Regions from separate parts of the Bacillus sp. Marseille-Q1617 genome, predicted to be linked through region 1. Evidence: riboswitches for the same ligand, from Rfam matches in the RefSeq annotation. Region 1 holds a riboswitch; the other holds the start of a gene.
The links. A riboswitch is a leader RNA that binds a small molecule or an ion and turns the genes downstream of it on or off. The one in region 1 is predicted to bind S-adenosylmethionine.

Region 2: it holds a riboswitch for S-adenosylmethionine, as region 1 does, so the genes downstream of both, HWX64_RS21930 (YezD family protein) here and HWX64_RS14725 (methionine ABC transporter ATP-binding protein) in region 1, are expected to answer to the same signal.

Annotation. Positions count from the first base shown of each region.
Region 1 covers NZ_CAHJXM010000002.1:670,682-676,485, forward strand. Annotated here, with positions in the region: gene HWX64_RS14720 (alpha/beta fold hydrolase) at 200-982, shown strand; SAM riboswitch class I at 1,107-1,212, shown strand; gene HWX64_RS14725 (methionine ABC transporter ATP-binding protein) at 1,325-2,350, shown strand; gene HWX64_RS14730 (methionine ABC transporter permease) at 2,358-3,002, shown strand; gene HWX64_RS14735 (MetQ/NlpA family ABC transporter substrate-binding protein) at 3,014-3,850, shown strand; gene HWX64_RS14740 (M20 family metallopeptidase) at 3,864-5,063, shown strand; gene HWX64_RS14745 (DUF4870 domain-containing protein) at 5,558-5,804, shown strand, end outside.
Region 2 covers NZ_CAHJXM010000001.1:2,091,775-2,097,578, forward strand. Annotated here, with positions in the region: gene HWX64_RS10455 (nitrite/sulfite reductase) at 1-187, opposite strand, end outside; gene cysC (adenylyl-sulfate kinase) at 200-802, opposite strand; gene sat (sulfate adenylyltransferase) at 822-1,952, opposite strand; gene HWX64_RS10470 (inorganic phosphate transporter) at 1,994-3,016, opposite strand; gene HWX64_RS10475 (phosphoadenylyl-sulfate reductase) at 3,074-3,772, opposite strand; gene HWX64_RS21930 (YezD family protein) at 3,883-4,035, opposite strand; SAM riboswitch class I at 4,121-4,230, opposite strand; gene HWX64_RS10485 (L-cystine transporter) at 4,400-5,782, opposite strand.

The DNA.
Region 1 (5,804 bases):
GGAAATCAATAGCGGTGTTAAGAGACTTTACTGGAATTGTTTTTAGTTTTATCCCAATGCTTCTTTACGAAATGACACCGATTTTATAAAAGTAGAACCTTATTCCACCAACACAGCAGGATTTTTGAATAAAGTATGGAATACATCACTCTATACTAAGTTGCGTAAGGTGGAATCGATTATGATTTGCAAAGTGAAGATGGGCAGTATTTTTTATGAAATGGTTGGCGAAGGTACCCCTCTATTAATCCTTCATTCCATGGGAACAGATCACCGTTCCATGAAGGCTTGGCTGGAACCCATTTTCTTGAATATGGATGGGTACCAAAGAATTTACATTGACCTGCCTGCACACGGACGGAGTGAAATTGACGAAAACCTCAGAACAACCACTGATATGCTTACAAATATAGTAGATTTTATAGATACCGTACTCCCTAATAAGGTATTTTCCTTAATAGGATTTTCTTTTGGTGGATATTTAGCTCAGGGGATACTGCATTTAAGAAAAAACCAAGTTGAGAGAATTTGTTTGCTTGCATCTGCCCTTCATATTAAAGAGAGGACGCTGCCTGAAAAGACAGTCTTAGAAAAAGATGATGATTTACTTAATGGGCTGGAGTCTGAAATAAGAAATGCTTTCGAAACACTGTTTGTTTATCAAAATAAAGAAAACCTCGACTGCTTTTTAAATGAAGTCCAGCCTGGACGCTTTTTGGCCAACAGAGAATTTTTAACCTCAAACTGGAGAGAAAAGGGCTACTTTTTCCCTAAAGAACCTTTCCATGATGTCTCTACCATGCGGCAGCAGGCACTGATCATTCTTGGGAAACAGGACTGTATCTGCGGATACAAAGATTATGATTTCTTGCTCAATAAGTTTCCAGAGTCAACCTATGTCATTTTAAACAAAGCAGGCCATATGCTTCCCATTGAAAAGCGTAAAGTAGTGCAGCAGCTAGTTGAAGACTGGTTAAAGTGACCAAATTGATTATGTCCTGCGTAATGTAAAATCTTCAAAAACAGGATTGACAAACCAATTAGAATCCTATACTATTACCCTAATGCTTAAACGCACTATTACATTAATTTAATAAAGCGATATCTTCTTATCCAGAGAGGTGGAGGGACTGGCCCTGCGAAACCTCGGCAACGGGTTCTTTATGAATACCGTGCCAATTCCATCAAGTCAAATGACTTGAAAGATGAGAAGAGCGGGACATATACCATTTTGTGCCTCTCTTCTTATGAAGAGGGGCCCTTTTTATTTCATACATGTCCTGAAACATCAAGAAGAATTCATAGTGAAAGGAGCAAGTCCTGTATGATCAGAGTTCAGAATGTTACAAAAATATTCGAGACGAAGGATGGGCCGTTCACCGCTTTGAAGAATGTGTCCTTTCAAGTGAAAAAGGGAGAAATCTATGGGGTCATCGGATTCAGCGGTGCGGGGAAAAGCACGCTCGTCCGCTGTCTCAATTATTTGGAGAAACCATCGTCAGGCGATATTTTCATTGAAGAGCAGAGCCTGAAAGAGCAGTCGGCGGTCGATCTCCGAAAAGAACGGCACCGCATCGGGATGATCTTTCAACACTTCAATCTGTTTCAATCCCGGACGGTGGCAGGTAATATCGCCTATCCTCTGAAACTGGCAAAATGGCCGAAAGAGAAAATCAATGAGAGAGTAAAAGAATTATTGGCCTTTGTCGGCCTGGAAGATAAAGCGAAACATTATCCTGATGAACTGTCAGGCGGACAGAAGCAGAGAGTGGGAATTGCAAGGGCACTGGCGACATCCCCTTCGATCCTGCTATGTGACGAAGCGACATCGGCACTCGATCCGCAGACGACGGAATCAATCCTGAATCTTTTAAAACGAATCAACGCAGAGTACGGTATCACGATTGTGATGATTACCCACGAAATGCAGGTGATCCGGGAAATCTGTGACAAAGTGGCGGTGATGGAAAATGGAGAAATCGTAGAAGAAGGAAGCGTCTTCGATATTTTTTCCAACCCGCAGACGGCTACAACGAAAAACTTCGTGAAAAGTGTCATGAATGACCAGCTGCCATCGTCCGTACTGGATAAATTGAATGGCAGCGGCGAGGGACGCATTTGCCGCCTGATTTTCAAAGGGGATTCGACAGGGGCACCGATCCTTTCGGAAACGGCAAAAAAATTCAATGCCCATATCAATGTACTGTTTGGGCAGATAACGGAGCTTCAAGGAAAGCCATTCGGGAATCTCATCGTCCAGATCATCGGAAGCGAGAGGGAAACGACAGAGATTCTGCGGTACTGGCAGCAGCGATTATTTGTAAGTGAGGTGGAAAAGCGTGCAAGTTAATTGGGAGATGTTTTGGCCTAAGATCATAGAAGCTACGTGGGATACCGTGGCGATGGTATCATTTTCACTGCTATTTGCGACGTTGATCGGACTTCCGCTTGGAATCATTGTCGTCGTGACGAGGAAGGGGCACTTACTGGAGAACAAAGCCATCTTTTCTGTATTAAGCAGTATCATCAACGTGTTCCGGTCCATTCCGTTCATCATCCTGATGGTGGCAATCATTCCTTTTACAAGATTGGTAGTGGGGACGTCGATCGGAACGGCCGCAGCAGTGGTGCCGCTTGTTGTGTTTGCAGCACCGTATATTGCGAGACTGGTAGAAAGCTCGCTCCTTGAAGTGGAACCCGGTGTCATTGAAGCAGCGGAATCCATGGGGGCAGGGCCGTGGCAGATCATCTTCGGAATCCTTATCCCGGAAGCACTGAGCACATTGGTCCTGAATATCACGATTGCCACAATCGGTCTCGTAGGTGCATCCGCCATGGCCGGGGCAGTCGGCGGAGGAGGTCTCGGGGATCTTGCCATCGCCTATGGGTATCAGCGTTTTGAAACTTCGGTCATGATTGTAACGGTCATTATTTTAGTGGTGATGGTTCAAGGACTTCAGACTGCAGGAAATACATTATCGAAAATCATCAGAAGACGATAGGAGAGAATATCATGAAAAAATCGATCAGTTTACTAAGTTTAGCCGTGCTGTTATTTACCTTGATCTTAAGCGGGTGCTCAGGTGACAAGGCTTCTGGTTCAGGGGAAAAAGAAGTGGTGAAAGTCGGATTGAACGGGTCGGGAGTACCGATCTGGGAATATATCAAAGAGAAAGCAGCGAAGGAAGGGATTGAAATCGAGCTTGTCGAGTTTGCCGACTACGTGAGACCGAATCAAGCGCTGGCTGATGGAGATATCGACTTGAACGCTTTCCAGACGATTTCCTACTTTGACTCATTCATTAAAGAACATAATCTGGACCTAGTGCCAATCGGGACCACGATCATCGCACCGATGGGGATCTATTCAGAAAAACATAAATCAGTGGAAGATATTCCAGAAGGAAGTAAGGTTGCCGTTCCTCAAGAAGCGACAAACCTGGGACGTGCACTTCTTCTTTTGCAGGAAGCAGGTTTGATCGAGCTTGAAAAAGGCTTTGACCAGTCTCAGGGACTTGATGCGATTAAAGAAAACCCGAAGAATCTTGAATTCACACCTGTCGTCGCTGCACAGACTCCCCGCGTATTGCCGGATGTGGCGGCATCGGTCATCAATAACGGGGTAGCGGTGGAAGCCGGATTTGTTCCTGTGGATGACAGCATCTACATTGAGGGGTCAGAATCAACGCCATATATCAACATCATTGCTGCACAGGCAGAGGACAAGGACAATAAAACGTATCAAAAAATAGTGGAAATTTATCAGCAGGAAGATGTCGCTGAACATATTAAGGAAACGTACAAGAACTCCTTGATCCCGACATTCGTTCCGCTGAGCGAAATCCAATAGGAGGTGCTTCAGGATGAGTCAGACAGTGAATGGAATTGATGTTAAAAATAAACTGGCATCTGCAGTAGACGAACTATCAACCACTTTGCTTTCGGTCAGTCACAGGATCCACGAGAACCCGGAAATCGGCAATGAGGAATACTTTGCTTCAGAAACGCTGACCACCCTATTATCCCAGCATGGATTTGCCGTCGAAACGGGACTCGCCGGACATGAGACTTCCATTGTTGCACGTAAAAGCTCAGGGGAAGAAGGGCCGGTCATTGGATATCTGGCTGAGTATGACGCGCTGCCGGGACTCGGGCATGCGTGCGGTCATAATATCATCGGTACAGCCAGCTGCGGGGCGGCCATCGCCCTCGCTTCCGTCCTTGAGGAAACAGGCGGGGAAGTGGTCGTGTTCGGAACCCCTGCTGAAGAAGGGGGTCCGAACGGCAGCGCTAAAGGAAGTTTTGTGAAAGCGGGATTATTTCAGGGCGTGGATGCTTGTTTAATGGTCCATCCTTACAATCGCACGACGCTGACGGGCAGTACACTCGCCGTCGATCCTCTCGATTTTGAATTCAGGGGCCGGTCCGCTCATGCAGCCGCTTCACCTGAGGACGGGATCAACGCCCTGGATGGCGTGATCCAGTTATTCAACGGCATCAATGCCCTTCGTCAGCACGTGACGGACGACGTCAGGATCCATGGCATCATCACTCATGGCGGCGATGCTCCGAACATTGTCCCTGATTACGCAAAAGCACGTTTTTACATCAGGGCGGCAACACGTGAAGCCTGCAATGAAGTCACGCAAAAAGTAAAAGCAGTGGCTGAAGGAGCAGCACTCGCGACAGGAACGGAAGTCAACGTCATCAAGATCCAAAATGAAGTGGACCACTTCCAGCTGAACCGCCGTTTTGACAAAGTCTTTCAGAAATCCATCGAATCTCTTGGAGAGTACTTTGATGAAACCGAGCGCAAAGGCCTGGGCTCGACCGACGCCGGCAACGTCAGCAGAGTCGTCCCGACCATCCACCCCTACATTAAAATAGGCCCGGAATCCCTCGTCGTCCATACAAACGAATTCAGGGAAGCGGCCAAATCGCCTGAAGGGGACCGGGCGCTGCTCACAGGAGCCAAGGCACTTGCTTTGACAGGATATGAGCTTTTGACCGATTCAGAGCTTTTAAAGGAAATATGGCAGGAGTTTAAAGACCGGCAGAGATGATATAAAGTTTGAATCGGGATAATGAATAGCAACATACCAATTCAAAAACGCACTGGATTTCTATTTGAAATTCACAGTGCGTTTTTTATATCCCTTATTATAGGGGACTGGGCTTTATTTTTAGTGGATTATGTTGAAGAATAAAGAGTATAAAAGGATATAACTGCGTGACACTCGAATTAAAAAACACAGAGTGGATTGGAGCTGCCGGCACTTGACTCCTGCGGGAAAAGCGGAACAGGTGAGACCCCGCAGGCGAAGCCGAGGAGGCTCACCGGCCGCCCGCGGAAAGCAAGTGCCGGCAGCGGAAAGGAACGGTTCGCAATTAGAAGGAAACCTGTATTGTAAAACACACCTCAGTACCCACAAAAACTCAGACCTCAGATGGAGTAAAACGAAGAATGTCCTATGAGAAAATGATCACAGAAGGAATTTTCAAAGAATGAAACCTTTTAAGAAACGTATCGTAAATAATAGTAAAGGAGATGATGAAGATGGAGACCAACAAGATATTATCAGCGCTTTGCTATTTTAGTATATTTTTTGCAGGATTTATATTTCCGATCATCGTTTATTTCATAACAGATAACCCGCATGTGAAGAAGGATGCCAAGGCGGCATTGATCTCTCACATCATACCATTGATTGCTATACCGCTTATCTTTGCAGGCATCTTTTTAGACATCGGCATTTTTGCCACGGGATCAGGAATTCCGGTCTTTTTCTTCCTGATGATCGGGT
Region 2 (5,804 bases), on a different contig from region 1:
CTTTAGGTCGCTGCAAATAGAGACCCGCCCACTTGAATTTATCCCATTCCTCTTTCGGAATAGATGAAAATCCGTGCTCCGCATAATAAGGGATATCCTCGAAAATGGCCAACCCGTCTCTCTCCAGCTTCCATTTCTCCGTTTTATTCAGTTTTTCATTTTCAGACCATGATTTTACATAAGCCATATCATTCACTCCTTAAATAAGACGATTTCGCTTTAATTCATTCAGGATTTTCTCCACGCATACATCAATCGAGTCCTTTTCGGTATCCAACACGATTTCAGGATTCAACGGTTCTTCATATGGCGCGCTGATTCCAGTGAAATGTTGGATTTCGTTTCTTCTGGCTTTTTGATAAAGCCCCTTTGGATCTCGTTTCTCACATTCTTCCAGGGAGCATTTCACATGCACTTCGATGAATTCACCCCTATCCACTAATCCCCTGACCAGATCCCGGTCATCCCTGTAAGGTGAAATGAAGGCGGTAAGTACGATTTGTCCGCTCTCGACAAATAATTTGGATACTTCTCCGATCCTTCTGATGTTTTCTTTCCGATCCGCTTCTTTAAAACCCAAATCATTGTTTAAACCATGGCGAATATTGTCGCCGTCCAACACCACTGCCTGTTTCCCTCTTTCGAAAAGGGAATGAGCCAGCTTGTTGGCGACTGAAGATTTTCCGGATGCGGACAAACCTGTGAACCATAATATGAAGCTTTCATGACCATTCTTCATCCGTCTCTCGTCCTTTTTTACAGCCGCCTCATGCCAGACTAGGTTCTCTGTCCCTTTACTCATCTTTACTCCTCCTTACCATTTAGCGAATCTCCTGTGCCAATCCGTTGATTAATACATCAATCACTTCCCGCCTGCTGAAAGTGGGAGGGGGCACTTCGCCGTTTCGCAGCATTCCTCTCACTTTCGTACCTGATAGGATGAGGTGATGTTCTGAATCATGCGGGCACGTTTTTGAAGTCGCCATCCCTTCACACCTTTCACAATAGAAACTATGTTCGAACCGTAATGGAATAATGCCGACTTCATCCGGGCTGAACAAATCAAAGATTTTTTGGGCATCATACGTTCCGTAATAATCCCCTACACCTGCATGATCACGGCCAACAATGAAATGGGTGCATCCGTAATTCTTCCGTACAAGCGCATGAAAGACCGCTTCCCTCGGACCTGCATACCTCATGGCAGCCGGGAAGACGCCAAGCGTCACTTGGTCCTCTGGATAATAGTTCTTCAACAGCACTTCATAGCTCTCCATTCTGATATTGGCCGGAATGTCATCCTTCTTGGTTTCTCCCACCAAAGGGTTAAGGAACAATCCATCAACTGTTTCCAAGGCTGTCTTCTGAATGTATTCATGTGCCCGGTGAACAGGATTTCGCGTTTGAAAACCGACGATCGTCTTCCAGCCTTTTTGTTGGAATTTCCTGCGGCTCTCCAAAGGATCGAACGAATAGGAAGAGAAAGGTTTCGTTAACCTTCTGTGCAGCGTGATACTTCCTCCAGCATAGACATCACCGCGATCGAACAACTTCTTCACACCAGGATGATTCGAATCCGTCGTGCCATAAACATAAAGTGCTTCCTTTTCTTTATCAGGCTGATAAATGTCAGTCACATCAATTGTTCCGTACGTAACACCCTTATGGATCAGCTTACTCTTCTCCCCCTGTTTCAATTGGTCCCGCTTATTAACCGGAAGGGTGATAGGGATGCTCCATACGGTTCCATCATTCAGGCGCATTTTTTCCACTACACTGGTATAATCCTCTTCTGTTAAAAACCCCCGGATCGGACTATAAGCACCAATTGCAATCAGTTCCAGGTCGCTTAATGCTATTTCGTCCAATTCAATTTCCTTTGTTATCCCATCCAAGTTTGCTCTTGGATCAAAAGCCTGTATCAATGTTCCTCCATGCGGTTGTAAACTCATTTTCATCCTCCTTAAATTTATCGTTTTAGTTGGTTTTGAACTCAGATGCCTCCACCTTCTTCATGAACAGATCTTTTTTCTTCATTTATGATCTTCATTAAGGAAAGAGCACCTATGGTGGCAATGATCACGCTGAAAGGGACAACAATTGAATACAAATCTAGTTGGATCAGCAGTTTGATCATAAAATAGGACATACTGAGCGAAATAAGAGGTGATACTACCCAGATCTTGATGATTTTCGATACAATTTTCTTCTTCAGCATCACCCTGCCCCTTTTCGCAGCCCCGAGACCGATGATGGAGGATGATGTTACCTGAGTAAGCGGCATCGGCAACCCATATAGTGAGCTGATCATCAGAAGAATAGCTCCTGTACTCGATATTACGATGCCTTCCATTTTTGTTAGCTGAACAATTTTCTTTCCGTTGGTTTCAACTACCCTGCTCCCTAATAAAACGACACCGAGAGCTACGAATAATCCGCCCAGCCAAATGCCTTTCCCTGCAGACAACATCCCTGCCCCAACGAGTGGTCCAACAGCATTGGCTACATTATTCATGCCAGCAGAAAAAGCTTCAAAGAATCCTGTTATTACAAGCACCGCACCCATCCACCTTCTCTTGAACTGATACCCCTTCATCTCCAGCAGGTACAATATTTTTCCGGTCAACCAAGTGATTAGGAAGGCTGCCAGTGGCACAAGAATCCAAAACATGATGATAACCAGTAGAGATTCTATAATTAGGACCTGATATGCAACCCCCGCTCCTACGACTGCCCCCACTGTAACCTCACTGGTCGAGAGCGGAATGCCCAACATGTTGGCAAGAAACAGCGATAGAGTAGAAGAAAGCAGGATAATAACCACGATCTTAGTAGTAAGGATGTCTTGCGGGATAATTCCTGAACTGATCGTTTTCACCACTTCCCCGCCTCCGAGCACAGCGCCAAGAAGCACCCCGGCAGAGCATATCAGCAAGGCTGTTCTCATGCTTTTCACCGCTCCAGCCCCATATGCCACACCCATCGATGCAGCCGCTCCACTCGCACCGATATTCATCGCAAAAAATAGACATATAAAAAGTGCGGTCACTTCAAGCAACGATCTTCACCCTCCTTAATGAAGACCGCATTCTGTCTTTCCTGAGCCTTTCCATCTGCCGGAGCGTAAATCGTCCATGTTATAGGCAGGTGCTGTACAATGGGAACACCCTATGCTGGGATAGCCTTTATCATGGAGAGTATTGTAAGGAAGTTGGTGTTTGTGTACATACCTCCACACTTCTTTCCACGTCCAATGGATGAGGGGGCAAATTTTTATCGATTTAAACTTTTCATCCTTATTAATGAAATTTACATACTTCCTGCTTTCTGACTGTTCCCTCCGCAATCCTGAAATCCAGGCATGTCCTTTTGATAATGCTTCTTCCAGGGGAATGAGTTTTCTTAAACGACAGCATTGATTAGGATCTGTCTCCCATAATTTTTCACCATATTTCAAAGTCTGCTCATCTAATGTCAGCGCTGATTTTTTAGACGTTATGTTTAAATCGGGATACTTGGTTCTTACTTTTTCGATCGTTTCGTACGTTTCTTTGAAGTGCACATCTGTATCTAAAAAGATAATCTTTGCCGAGGGTTTGACCTTAGCAATCAAATCAACCAGTACAATTCCCTCAATCCCGAAGCTGCAGGCATACACGATATCATTTCTGTAATGTTCATAAGACCATTCAAGGACATTCAAGGCACCTTTATAGGTTTCATCAATTTGGAAAGAACAGGATGGGTGTTTCCAATTCTGATAAGTTAACAATATACAACCCCCTTTATTGAGCTGAAAAAAAGAAAAAGAGACGTTAGACACAGAGAGGGATATCCCTCAAAGTGTTTAACGCCTCTAGTTTGTCTAGTCAGCATTTCAGTTTATTTAAGTCTGACCTTTTCATTTTTCTCAATCTGTACAACTTTTCCATCTTGGACCACGACTGTAATAGACCCAAATTTCATCGTCTTTAACATTGACTTCACATTTTTTACAACTTCATCAAATGCTTTTTGATTGTCTTGATCTGCCACATGATTCCCCCAAACTTCATCTTATCCAGTCATAGCCTGAAAGAAAAAACAACCTTCCAGAATGGAAGGTTGTTCAGGCATAGATACCTTATCTTCCAAAATGAATCCACATTTTGCTGGAATTGGCACCTTACTGACTAATAGTAGGTTGCCGGGCTTCAAAGGGCCAGGTCCCTCCACCGCTCTGGATAAGAAATATTTAATTTAATATTCTAAATAATATCACGTTTTTCAAAGATGTCAACCCGAGTTTTTCGATAAGATTTATAAACTTTAAAAAAGTTCAATAAATCTTTTTATCTTGGTTTCACTGAACATATTATTCATGGGGGTTATTTTATGGTATACAAAAAGTGAGTAATGGTTATTCTTCTGCCGTTTGCACCCCTTGATAAACTTCGGGATCCAATTCGCCAGTCACTTTGCTTGTAATAATCCCCGAAGTCATGGCCCCGCTGACATTCACAGCAGTCCGCCCCATGTCAATCAGCGGTTCTACAGATATCAGAAGACCTGCAAGCGCGATTGGAAGGTCCATTGCAGATAATACGAGAATGGCGGCAAAAGTCGCTCCTCCACCGACACCCGCAACTCCGAATGAGGATATGGCTACTATCAGGATAAGCGTCAAAATGAAAGAAGGTGTCAATGGATTGATTCCCACAGTAGGGGCGATCATGACAGCAAGCATGGCAGGGTATACTCCTGCACACCCGTTTTGGCCAATCGAAAGCCCGAATGATCCAGAGAAGTTGGCGATCCCTTCTGAAACGCCAAGCTTTTTTGTCTGAGTATGAATGTTCAACGGCAGGGTACCTGCACTGGATCTCGAAGTGAAAGCAAACGTTAAAACGGGGAATACTTTTTTCACATACGTTACAGGGTTCAACCCTGACATTGTCAACATAATCAGATGAATGACAAACATAATGAGCAATGCAATATAGGAAGCTACTACAAATTCACCAAGCTTGGTGATGGCATCAAAATCACTTAAAGCAACCGTCTTTGCCATAATCGCCAGCACCCCATATGGAGTAAGCCTCAATACCAATGTGACGATTCTCATGACGACGGTATAGACGGAATCGACCATTCTTTTAAAAAACGAAGCTGCTTCCGGATCTTTTCTTTGGGCTCCGAGATAAGCGACCCCAATAAAAGCAGCGAAGATGACGACAGCAATCGTCGATGTAGCACGCTGACCCGTAAAGTCATAGAACGGATTGGCCGGGAGCAGCTCGAGTATTTTTTGCGGATAGCTCTGCCCTTCCATTGCCGCTGCCCGTTCTTCCAGCTGTGCCCCTCTAGCCGATTCTGCGTCACCTTGTTCGATTTGAATCGCTTCGAGATCAAATGCTGCTGTCGTCGCAATTCCAACAGCCGCCGCAACGGCCGTCGTTCCAACGAGCAGGCCGAGTATCAATACAGAAATTCTGCCCAGATTGTGGGATTGTTTCAACTTGGTAAAAGCAGAAATGATCGATACAAAAACCAGCGGCATGACAATCATTTGCAGAAGTTTGATATAGCCGCTGCCAACGATATTGTACCACTCGATCGACTGCAGCAGGTTTTCATTACCGGGATCATATAACCACTGCAGGAGAAAGCCGAATACGATGCCGAGACCTAGAGCAGTGAACACCCTCTTTGAAAACGAAACCTTCCTTTTTTGCAAGTAAATTAAAACACCAATAAGAACGATAAACATCAGAAGATTCAACAGCACGACCCAAACATTCATCATAAAACCTCCTTTTTCCGGG